2 regions of the Pseudarthrobacter sp. NPDC059871 genome follow, and region 2 is predicted to be linked to the other one. Evidence: riboswitches for the same ligand, from Rfam matches in the RefSeq annotation. Region 2 holds a riboswitch; the other holds the start of a gene.
The links. Region 2 has a riboswitch for thiamine pyrophosphate ahead of thiC (phosphomethylpyrimidine synthase ThiC). Riboswitches for the same ligand answer to the same signal wherever they lie in the genome.
Positions count from the first base shown of each region.

Region 1: another riboswitch for thiamine pyrophosphate. It lies ahead of ACFV4R_RS00645 (FAD-dependent oxidoreductase); the one in region 2 lies ahead of thiC (phosphomethylpyrimidine synthase ThiC).

Region 1 is NZ_JBHWJV010000001.1:140,643-146,539, reverse strand. Features, by position in the region: gene ACFV4R_RS00665 (DUF3107 domain-containing protein) at 1-170, shown strand, start outside; gene ACFV4R_RS00660 (hypothetical protein) at 208-510, shown strand; gene ACFV4R_RS00655 (thiazole synthase) at 645-1,475, opposite strand; gene thiS (sulfur carrier protein ThiS) at 1,480-1,716, opposite strand; gene ACFV4R_RS00645 (FAD-dependent oxidoreductase) at 1,713-3,065, opposite strand; TPP riboswitch at 3,059-3,177, opposite strand; gene thiE (thiamine phosphate synthase) at 3,205-3,927, shown strand; gene ACFV4R_RS00635 (RNB domain-containing ribonuclease) at 4,048-5,583, shown strand; gene ACFV4R_RS00630 (DEAD/DEAH box helicase) at 5,884-5,897, shown strand, end outside.
Region 2 is NZ_JBHWJV010000001.1:466,665-472,561, reverse strand. Features, by position in the region: gene rimM (ribosome maturation factor RimM) at 1-156, opposite strand, end outside; gene ACFV4R_RS02100 (RNA-binding protein) at 265-507, opposite strand; gene rpsP (30S ribosomal protein S16) at 509-919, opposite strand; gene ACFV4R_RS02090 (hypothetical protein) at 1,145-1,585, opposite strand; gene ACFV4R_RS02085 (VOC family protein) at 1,682-2,557, opposite strand; gene ACFV4R_RS02080 (amidohydrolase family protein) at 2,660-3,742, opposite strand; TPP riboswitch at 3,833-3,940, shown strand; gene thiC (phosphomethylpyrimidine synthase ThiC) at 3,953-5,752, shown strand; gene ACFV4R_RS02070 (alpha/beta fold hydrolase) at 5,801-5,897, opposite strand, start outside.

The DNA of each region.
Region 1 (5,897 bases), 330 kb from region 2:
ACCAGGATGCGGAGACCGTGGCCAAGGTTGTGGGAGAAGCCATCAAGGGCGGCAGCGAACTGCGCCTCACCGATGACAAGGGGCGCCTGATCATTGTTCCCGGCAACGCCCTGGGCTACGTGGAAATCGGCGCGGAAGAAGTCCGGCGCGTAGGATTCGGCCAGTTCTAGCACCGGCCGGAACTGCCCTGCGTCCCGGAGGAGACCCATGCTTTCCCTGATCATTGTTGTGCTGGCCACCCTCGCGGCTGGCTTCATTGTCTGGGCCAATGACAAGCGTCACGCCAAGTATGGCGCAGGCCTTCCGGCCGGCGTGGCTGTCGGGGTGGCTGCACTGAGCTGGATCATCCTGATGGCGGCGGGGTTCGGCTACCTTCCCGGACTGACATGGCTTCCCTGGGTGCTGCCCATAGTGCTGGGCGCGGCTGCATCCGTCGGGGCGGCGCTCGTTCTGGGCCGCACCCGGGCAAGGAACGATACCCACCGGCTGACCGCCATTCTGAGGCGCTAGTCACCGAAAAAAGGCTGTGGCCGCCACCTTCAACGGTGGCGGCCACAGCCTTTTAATCGGGGCCATCCCCCAACCGGTACAGTCCCCAAAACGTCATGGTCAATGTCGCGTCAAAGTCCGTGAAGCATTACTGCCTAAAGGAACTCGGCCCGGCCCTCCATGGCGGACGACGCCAGTGCGTGCTCGCGGCGGGGAATGCGGCCGGCTTCCTTCGCCAGCCGCCCGGCGATGACGGCGTGCTTAAACGCCTCACCCATCAGGGCCGGGTTCTGGGCCCGGGTCACCGCCGTGGCCAGCAGGACAGCGTCGCACCCAAGTTCCATGGCCAGCGCCGCGTCGGATGCCGTGCCGATCCCTGCGTCCAGGACCACGGGCACGTTGGCCCGGGAAACGATGAGTTCGATGTTGTGCGAGTTAAGGATTCCCAGCCCGGTGCCGATAGGAGATCCCAGCGGCATCACAGCGGTGGCACCCAGGTTTTCCAGCCGGAGGGCCAGGACGGGGTCGTCGTTGGTGTAGGCGAAGACTTTGAAGCCGCGGTTGACCAGCTGTTCGGTGGCCTCCACCAGTTCAACGGCGTCCGGCAGGAGCGTGTGCTCGTCCGCGATGACCTCGAGCTTCACCCAGTCGGTTTCCAGCGCTTCCCGGGCCAGTTCAGCGGTCAGGACGGCGTCCCGCGCAGTGAAGCAGCCTGCCGTGTTGGGCAGGACCCTGATCCCGTGGTCCACCAGCAATTGGAACAGGGAGCCCGACTCCGCGGGTGAGTAGCGCCGCATGGCCACGGTGGTGAGGGATGTTCCGGAGGCAACCAGTGCGGCGCCCAGGCCGTCCAGGCTGGGGGCACCCCCCGTCCCCATAATGAGCCTCGACTCCAGGGCGACGCCGTCAATGACGAGGGCGTCAGGCCTGGTTGGTGCCGCGGAGGTAAGGAGGGCCGGTTCGGGAACGGTGTTCGTTTCGATCATGGTGTCAGCCTCCCTGTACTGCGGTGACGAGTTCGACGTCGTCTCCGTCAGCGAGCGCGGTGCCGTGCCATTGGCTGCGGGGCACAACTTCGGAATTGTGCGCTACCGCCACCCCCAGTCTTTGTCCGTCGGTTGCCTGGCCGTCTGCCGCAAGCGCGCGTCCGGTCACTTCGCTGACCAAAGCCGTGATGGACGCACCGTCCGCCACGGTGCGGGATGCCCCGTTCAGGGTGATGTTCATGCTGTCTCCTTGATGTTGATGCTGGGGGCCGGGATCCGGCCGGAAAAGCGGTCCGGACTGAACGGCTGCCACCGGGGGTCAGCCTTCCCGTCCATCAGGTCACGGCAGATGGCGGCCGCGGCCGGGGTGAGGAGGACGCCGTGGCGGAAGAATCCTGTGGCCACGATGAGTCCGGGGATATGCGCTGGACTGCCGTCTGCCCCGTCCACGGGAACCCTGCCCAGCAGCGGGGCATTGTCCGGGGTGGCCGGGCGGGCCCGCGCCGTGCATTCGAGCAGCTCCAGCTCTGCGACCGCAGGCACCAGCACCTGGGCGTCCCGAAGCAGCTGGTACACGCCACCAGCTGACACTCCGGACGCAGCGCCGACTCCCGCCAGGGCGTCCTCCCGCTGGGTGGCGCCGATGACCACGGTTCCGTCCTCGCGTGGAACCAGGTAGACGGGCACACCGCGCACCAGTCCGCGGACCGTGGACGTCAGCAGGGGCTGCAGGTGCTGGGGGACGGACAGCCGCAGGATGTCACCGTGCACTGGGCGCAGAGGTAACCGGAGTCCACTCGGCAGGTTGTCGAGGGAACCCGCCGCCATGCCGTTGGCAACCACCGTTTCGCCGGCGAGCACCAGTCCGCCTCCGGCAAGCCGGACGCCAGCCACGCCCCCGTCCGCCCACTCCAGTGCCACTGCCCTGTCCGCCACGGCGAATCCGTCCAGCGCGCCGGCAACGGCAGTGTCTGCACCCGCAGTGCCGGCAAGGCCGCTGCCGGCCGTCAGGTGGTTGGCCAAGGCTGCCCGGAAGCACTCCACAAGTCGCCGGGGATCCACCTGGTGGTCCGCAGGGGTATCGAGTGCGCAGGCAATGGCGGGGCTGAGCAGCGGTTCCCGGCGCCGGACCTCCCGGACCGTCAGGGGTTCCACGGCGAGTCCGTTAGCCTGCTGCACGCCACGCAGGTCCATGAGTGCCTGCCGGTCGGCGGCGTCGGCGCCAACGGTCAGCGTGGGCGTCGCCAGGTATCCGGAACCGCGGCCTGACACGCGGCCAAGGTCCGCGGCGAACTGCGGCCAACGCTCCGATGCATCCAGCATGAGGCCCAGGAGCTCTTCCTCCTGGTAATGCAGCTCGCTGACGGGGGCCAGCATGCCTGCCGCCGCCCAACTGGCTCCGGATCCCGGTGCATCATCGATCAGCACCACGGACCTGCCAGAGCACCTGGCTTCCCAGGCGATGCCGTGGCCTATGACGCCCCCGCCGATCACTGCTACGTCGGCGGATATTGCCGGGACAGTGGCAGACTCTGCGATGGTGCCCGGAGGGCTTTCGGGGATGCCCGGAGGGCTTTCGGGGATGCCCATGGTGTCTCCTTCCCTACGCCGGTATTAACCGGATCAGGTCAAGCGGTCGGCTCTGACGCCCTCTCAGCCCGGCGCTTTGTGACAGCTGCCGCGGGCTCCCGCAGTACGAGGCAAGTGTAGAGGAACTAGGCTTGCAGCCATGAATGTGTCCCACTCCCCTGCCCCCGCCGCAGCACCCGGCACCGATGCCTTCACCACCGCAGCGGGTAACGGCGCACTGAAATCCGCACGCCTGTACCTCTGCACTGATGCGCGCCGCGGCCGCGGTGACTTCGCCGGGTTCGTGGACGCGGCGTTCGAAGGCGGCGTGGACATCATCCAGCTGCGGGACAAGTCCATCGAGGCGGCCGAGGAACTGGACCTGCTGGCCGTCCTCAAGGAATCCGCCCAACGGCACGGGCGGCTGTGGGCCGTCAATGACCGGGCGGACATTGCGGTCCTCTCCGGTGCCCCCGTTTTCCATGTGGGCCAGAAGGACCTGCCGGTACCTGCCGCAAGGACGCTGCTCAACGGCAACGCCGCCATCGGCCTGTCAAGCCACACGCCGGAGCAGGTGGACGCCGCGCTGGCCGACGCCGCAGGACCTGCCGGCCTCGACTACTTCTGCGTGGGCCCCCTCTGGGCCACCCCCACCAAACCCGGCCGGGCCGCCGTCGGCCTGGACCTGGTGAAGTATGCGGCCGCGAAGGCGCCCAGTGACGTGCCGTGGTTCGCCATCGGCGGGATCGACCACTCCAACGTCGACCAGGTGGTCGGAGCCGGCGCGTCAAGGATCGTGGTGGTCCGCGCCATTACTGACGCAGCCGATCCCGCTGCCGCCGCTGCCTCGCTTCGTACCGCGCTGGACGCCGCGGCTTCCTGAAGCTGCGGACACCCCACAACCCGGTTTCCCGAACGTGCGGCGCCCCGCAGCAACACGTCAGGAGCGCGCCCCGCACCGATTCCCTGCGTAATCGGATGACTTGGGGTTAGGCTGATTTTCGTGTCACATCATCGGCTGGCTCCCAACGTCCATGAGCGCACCAATGCCCTGGAAGAGGCCCTGGCCGCGCTGCGGACGGAGCTGGAACTTCCGGGCCCCTACCCCGATGACGCGGTCAAGGACGCCGAGGCCGCGGTGGCAGCGCTGCACCTGCCGGACTACGACCTGACCGCGGTGGAGTTCGTCACCATCGATCCGGCGTCGTCCACGGACCTGGACCAGGCCGTCTTCATCGAAACGGACGACGACGGCGGGTACCACGTCCTGTACGCCATCGCCGATGTCCCCGCGTTCGTTGCGCCCGGCGGACCCCTGGATGCCGAAACCCGGCGCCGGGGCCAGACCTTCTACGCCCCGGACGGGCGTATTCCGCTGCACCCTGAAGTCATCAGCGAGGGCGCCGGCAGCCTCCTGCCGGACCAGGACTGCTCGGCCTTCGTGTGGGATTTCCAGCTCGACGGCAACGCCGAGGTCACGACCGTCGGTGTCCGCCGGGCACGCGTTCGAAGCCGTGCGAAACTCAGCTACAAGGGTGCACAGGCTGACCTGGACGCCGGTACTGCCACTCCCCTGCTGGGCCTGCTGAGGGAAGTGGGGCTCAAGCGTGTCCGCCTGGAACGCGCCCGGAACGGCGCCAGCCTGAACATGCCGGACCAGGAGATCGTCCAGCTGCCGGATGGCGGCTACCGCATTGCTGCTGCTCCCCAGCTGCCGGTGGAGGACTGGAACGCCCAGATTTCCCTGATGACAGGGATGGCCGCCGCCAAGATCATGCTCGATGCCAAGGTGGGGATCCTGCGCACCATGCCGCCACCGGACGAGCGTTCCCTGCACCATTTCCGGCTGCAGACAGAAGCTCTGGGCAAACCCTGGGACGGCGAGGTGGGATACGGCGAATACCTGCGGACCCTCGACCCAACGGACCCCCGGCAGCTGGCCATCATGCACTCGGCCGGCATGCTCTTCCGCGGCGCCGGCTACACCGCTTTTGACGGCAATGTTCCGGAGGCCGCGGTCCAGGCGGCCATCGGGGATGCCTATGCCCACACCACTGCGCCGCTGCGCCGCCTGGTGGACCGCTTTGTGCTGGTGACCTGCGAGGCGCTGAGCAACGGCGGTACTGTCCCCGGCTGGGTGCGGGACGCGCTGCCGACCCTCCCTGAGATCATGGCGGGCTCGGACCAGCTGGCATCCCGGATGGAGCGCATGGCGCTGGATACGGTGGAGGCCGCCCTGCTGGTCAACCACATCGGCCAGGAGTTCGACGCGATTGTGATTTCGGGGTCGAAGCCGCAGAAAGAGAACGGCAACGGGAACAACGGCCACGGCAACGGCAACAGCAAGAACGGGAACGGGAACGGGAACGGGAACGGGAGGAACGGTAATGGGAACGGGTCCTCCGGGATCATCCAGATCGCCGACCCTGCCGTGACAGCCCGCTGCGCCGGTGAACTGGAGTCCGGCACCAAGGTCAGGGTCCGTCTGGTGTCGTCGGATATTGCCGCCCGGGAAGTGCACTTCGAACTGGTTCAGTGAGCCTGACGCCCTCCGGTCCCGGCTTCCACACGGCGCGGAAACAGGGATTCCGGGCTGATGCGGCTAGACTGAAGAGGTAGAAATGGATGCCCGGTCGTTGATTTCCTTGAACTGAAACCAACAAGCCCGCCCCTACGCGATCTTGAGATTTGCCCGCTGGTCGCCAGTGCCAGCGTTAGATAGCCCGCGATCGGCTTCCACTGGAATTGCTTGCGCGCTTTGTTCGTGCTCCGGATCGGCCCCAGCGGCCTGCCTGTTGAGCACGCTGCGCGATTGCCCAAATGAATAAGGAAACTCCCCGTGAGTGAATTGCA
Region 2 (5,897 bases):
GGCGCTGCTGACTGTCAGCGGCCCGGACTGCGCCGGCTCCACCACGAACTCCACTCCGGGGACGAAACGGTCCCCAGGGGCGTCGGTCATTACCTGGACCGTGACTTCCCCGCGGATGCCGTGGGGCTTGCCGATGCGGGCCACCTGGAGCTGCATATGTTCCTCTGTTCGGGTTGGTGCACATTGTGTTGGTTCGTGAAAAAACTCCGGCCCCTCCACCGTGTGGTGGAGGGGCCGGAGAGCAAAACTGGTGTTGCCGGACGCTCAGCGGCGGCGGTCGGTGTCGACAACGTCGACCCGGACCGGCTCGCCACCGGCCAGCGCTGCCACGACGGTGCGCAGTGCACGCGCCGTGCGGCCCTGCCGGCCGATCACCCGCCCCAGGTCATCCTGGTGAACACGAACCTCGAGGGTATCCCCGCGGCGGTTGTTCTTCGAATTGACCGTGACGTCGTCCGGGGAATCAACGATTCCGCGGACCAGGTGCTCCAGCGCGTCTGCCAGCAACTTACTCAGCCTCGGTTGTCTCTGCTTCGGCTTCGGCTGCCTCAGTCTTGGAAGCCTTCTTGGTGATGGCTTCCGGGATGATGACGGAACCCTTCTCCGGTGCGACGAAGGCTTCCTTCTCGCCCTTGGTCTTCAGGGTGCCTTCCTGGCCCGGGAGGCCCTTGAACTTCTGCCAGTCACCGGTGATCTTGAGGATGGCGGCAACCTGCTCGGACGGCTGGGCACCGACGGAGAGCCAGTACTGTGCACGCTCGGAAGCGACCTCGATGTACGAGGGCTCTTCGGTGGGGTGGTACTTGCCGATCTCTTCGATGGCACGGCCGTCACGCTTGGCGCGTGCGTCCATGACGACGATGCGGTAGTACGGGGCGCGCATCTTGCCGAAGCGCTTAAGGCGAATCTTTACGGCCACTTTTGTGGTCACTCCTGTTTCAGAAAAGGGGTGAACCCGGCGTTCTGCACCCGTGGGGCGGGCCATACTTGCGGGTTCGAAGGACAGGATCCGGACGCGGAGAGAGGGGCCACGCAGATCGAGTACCTGTCTATTGTGCCAGATCAGCGGGAGGATTTCGACTTGGCACCCTGCGCCTGCGGGGGCGGCGCCGGACCCAGCCCAAACTGCACTGCCCGGGGAAGGTCAGGCGGACCAGACGTACAGTCCCGACCGCTCCGAATCGTCGATTCCGCCGGCCAGTTCCGCAACCTGCCGGACGTAGGCCTGCGCCTGCCCGGCGTCGAACGGCATGTCGTCCTGCGCCGCCCACTGCGCGGCGACGTCCTCGAGGACATCGCCCTCGCCTTCGGTTTCGTAGGTGAGCAGGTCAGCCAGGGCCCGGACCATGGCCGGCGGGACGGCCAGCAGGGAATCGCTGGCCACGTCCACCATCGTCAGCTCGTAGTCGGCGCCGCCCGCGTGGACCGCGGTGCCGGCCAGGTCTCCAAGCTGCTCCACTTCGAAGTCGCTGATACCCGGGATCCGGACGGCGTCGGCGGCCGGCGGGGTGCCCCCGCCGTCAAGGGTTCCGGCGCGCTTCAACGCGGCATCGTGGGTGGCTACGAAGATTTCGGTAAAACCCATGGGAAGTGACCTCTTCCGTGTACGGTCCGGCGCGCCGGGGATACCTGCCTGGACTCCACGGCCTATCGGCTTCAGCCTAGTACGCGGAAGGGGTGCTCAGCGCACCGCAACCCGGATGCGGTTGCGCCACGGATCCTCGAAGCGCAACTCAGCGCCGGTGTGGTGCGAGGAGACCCCGGCGACCTTCAGGCGGTCAGCGAGCGCGCCGACGTCGTCACCGGACGGCACCTCGATGAGGACCTCGCCGAGGCCCAGGGTGTCTTTCCGCGGACCGGCGCCGCGGCTGTTCCAGACGTTCATGGCCATGTGGTGGTGGTACCGGCCCGCGGAGACGAAGAGGGCCTGCCCGTGCCAGCCGGCGGTCTTTTCGAACCCGAGCGTTCCCACGTAGAAATCGCGGGCGGACTGGACGTCGCCCACCTGGAGGTGGACGTGGCCCACGCCGGCGGTGGTCTGCCGCTGCCCCTGGAGGGATTCTTCGGAGAGGTGCTGTTCCAGGTAGCGCTGCGGCGGCAGCGCCAGGCTGTCCATGACCACGTCAGTGCCGTTCCAGGACCAGTTGCTTCGCGGGCGGTCCCAGTAGAGCTCGATGCCGTTGCCTTCGGGATCACTGAAGTAGAAGGCCTCGCTGACCAGGTGGTCGGCACTGCCCGTGAAGGAGCGGGGCTCGAGCTGGGCTGCGGTGGCCACAGTAGCGGCGAGCGCCGCCTGGTCCTCGAACAGGAGGGCCGTGTGGAACAGGCCCGCCTCTCCCCTGCCGGGAATGTTCAGGCCGGGGGCCGGGGCCAGATGGACCAGCGGCTTGCCGAGCCGGCCGAGGTACAGTCCGCCGTCCTGCTCAGCGACCACCTCGAGCCCCAGTGCGCGCTGGTAGTAGTCGGTCATGACCTTCATGTTGCCGACCTTGAGCATCACGGTGCCCATGGCGAGGTCGGCAGGAAGAAGATCCTGGCTGGTGGCTTCTGCAGTCATTGAACGCTCCCTCTACTGGAGGCCGTCCGAATGAGGCGGCCTGTCATGAGTTAAAATTACTTGAAGCTTCAATTTATTCCAAGTGCAGGGTGGATGTTTTGCTTAGCGGACCACGCGGCCGCCTAAAACCACGTGGGATGGGTGCGCCACGGTGTCCAGGGTCCTCCGGGGATCGTTCCGGAACAGCACGACGTCGGCGCGCGCCCCTTCTGCAAGCCCGTCAGCGCCCAGCCAGGCCCGGGCAGCCCAGCTGGCAGCGTTGAGCGCTTCGGCTGCGGGCAACCCGGCCGCGTGCAGGGCAAGGATTTCGTCCGCAATCCTGCCGTGGCGGATCACGCTGCCGGCGTCCGTTCCGGCGAAGATCTGCACCCCGGCTTCCCAGGCCTCACCTATCCGTTCCAACCGTCGTTCCCAGAGCGCCAGCATGTGGTCGGCGTACACCGGAAACTTGGGCCTGGCCTGGGCGGCAATATCGGGGAATGTGGCGATGTTGACCAGCGTCGGAACGATGGGTACGCCCTGTTCCACGAACCGCGGCAGGTGCCGTGGCAGCAGGCCGGTGGCGTGCTCGATGCAGTCGATCCCGGCATCGAGCATCTGGTCCAGGGTGTCCTCGGCGAAGCAGTGGGCGGTCACGCGGGCACCTTCGTCGTGTGCGGCACTGATCGCATCGCGGACGACGCCGGCGGGAAAGGAGGGTGCGAGGTCGCCGGCGCTCCGCTCGATCCAGTCCCCGACGAGCTTGACCCAGCCGTCGCCGTCGCGGGCTTGCTTGCGCACGGCCTCCACAAGGCCTTCAGGCTCGACCTCGTGGGCGAAGCCCCGAAGGTAACGGCGGGTCCTGGCGACGTGCCTGCCCGCCCGAATCAGCAGCGGAAAGTCGCGGCCGCCCTGCATCCAGCGGGTGTCCGCGGGCGATCCCGCGTCCCGGATCAGCAGCGTTCCTGAGTCCAGGTCGGCACGGGCCTGGGCTTCGGCCTCACCGGCGTCCACAGGCCCGGCAGGGCCCAGGCCAATGTGGCAGTGGGCGTCGACGAAGCCGGGCAGCACCCAGCCATCGAGCACAACGTCCGGACTGGCTTCCGGGCGGGTAAACGTGAGGCGACCGTCCACGGACCAGAGGCCGTGCCTTTCGCTGTCCGGTCCCGTGAGGGCGGTGCCGCTAAAAGCGATGATGTATGGCATGGATGCCTCCTCTTCCTGCCCGGTCAGGCTAGCACCGGCAAATATGACAGGGCTGTAAGCGCTTGTCCCCGCAGCGTGTGGTAGCTTCGTTCCTGACCACACGGGTGCCCCTGCAGGGGCTGAGATCGGGCTGACGCGGCCTGCGACCGTTGAACCTGTCCGGGTAATGCCGGCGAAGGAAGTGAGTACTCCTTGAATACACCCAAAACAATGCTGCCCCCTGCCCAAAACCACCCCGCCGGAGCCACGCGTGAAGCACCGGTGACCCAGTCCCTGAAGTCGCACTCGCTGGCCTACATCGATGATCCGGAGCACGGGATCCGTGTCCCGGTCACGGAGATCGCGCTCGAGTCCTCGCCCAACGGGCAGCCGAACGCCCCTTTCCGCACCTACCGGACAGCGGGGCCGGGAAGCGATCCCGTCCGCGGTCTCAGCCCCTACCGGTCGGACTGGATTGAGGCGCGGGCTGATACGGAAGCGTACGGCGGAAGGGAACGGAACCTGCTCGACGACGGCCGCTCGGCCGTACGCCGCGGCGCCGCCTCCGCGGAATGGAAAGGCGGGCGCCCGGTGCCCCGCCGCGCCGTCGAAGGCCGGACTGTCACACAGATGCACTACGCCCGGAAGGGCGCAGTGACGCCGGAAATGCGGTTCGTGGCGCTGCGGGAAAACTGCGATCCGGAACTGGTCCGGAGTGAGGTTGCGGCCGGACGGGCCATCATCCCCAACAACATCAACCATCCGGAGTCCGAACCGATGATCATCGGGAAGGCTTTCCTGGTGAAGATCAACGCCAACATCGGCAACTCCGCCGTCACCAGTTCCATTAGGGAAGAAGTGGACAAGCTGCAGTGGGCCACGCGGTGGGGTGCCGATACGGTGATGGACCTGTCCACTGGCGACGACATCCACACCACCAGGGAGTGGCTCATCCGCAACTCCCCGGTGCCGATCGGCACCGTGCCCATCTACCAGGCCCTGGAAAAGGTCAACGGCGAGGCGAACGAGCTTACGTGGGAAATCTTCCGCGACACCGTCATAGAACAATGTGAGCAGGGCGTGGACTATATGACTGTCCACGCCGGCGTCCTGCTCCGCTACGTGCCGCTCACCGCAAACAGGGTCACCGGCATCGTGTCCCGGGGCGGGTCGATCATGGCGGGATGGTGCCTGGCGCACCACCAGGAGAATTTCCTGTACACGCACTTCGATGAGCTGTGTGAAATCTTTGCCCGGTATGACGTCGCATTCTCGCTGGGTGACGGCCTGCGCCCCGGTGCCACCGCGGATGCCAACGACGCTGCTCAGTTCGCGGAACTGGACACGCTGGCCGAGCTGACGGAGCGCGCCTGGAAGCATGACGTGCAGGTGATGGTGGAAGGGCCGGGCCACGTCCCGTTCCATCTGGTGCGTGAGAATGTAGAGCGCCAGCAGGAACTGTGCAAGGGCGCGCCGTTCTATACGCTGGGGCCGCTGGTTACCGATGTGGCTCCCGGCTACGACCACATCACATCAGCCATCGGCGCCACCGAGATTGCCCGCTACGGCACCGCCATGCTCTGCTACGTCACGCCCAAGGAGCATCTGGGACTGCCCGACAGGGATGACGTGAAGACCGGGGTCATCACCTACAAGATCGCCGCGCACGCCGCCGACCTGGCCAAGGGCCACCCCGGGGCGCACGAACGGGACGACGCGTTGTCCAAGGCCAGGTTCGAGTTCCGCTGGCGGGACCAGTTCGCGCTCTCGCTTGACCCCGAGACGGCCGAAGCGTTCCATGATGAAACGCTGCCGGCCGAGCCCGCCAAGACGGCACACTTCTGCTCCATGTGCGGGCCGAAGTTCTGCTCTATGCGGATCAGCCAGGACATCCGCAACGAGTACGGGTCGGCGGAAGCCCAGGCCGCGATAGCAGAAGCGGCAGCCGGGATGCAGGAGAAGAGCCAGGAGTTCCTGGAATCCGGCGGCAAGGTATACCTTCCCGAGCTGAAAGTCCCGGCCGGAAGCTGAGCCTGCCGCCGGCGGTGACCGGCGGGTTGCTGTGGCCGGCCCTGGCGGCTAAGACGCCCGGGCCGGTTCACTCCGGCTGACCTCGGCGAGGAACTGCCGGATGGCCCGGTTGCCGTCAGCCGAGTCGTGGGGCCGGTGCCCGCCG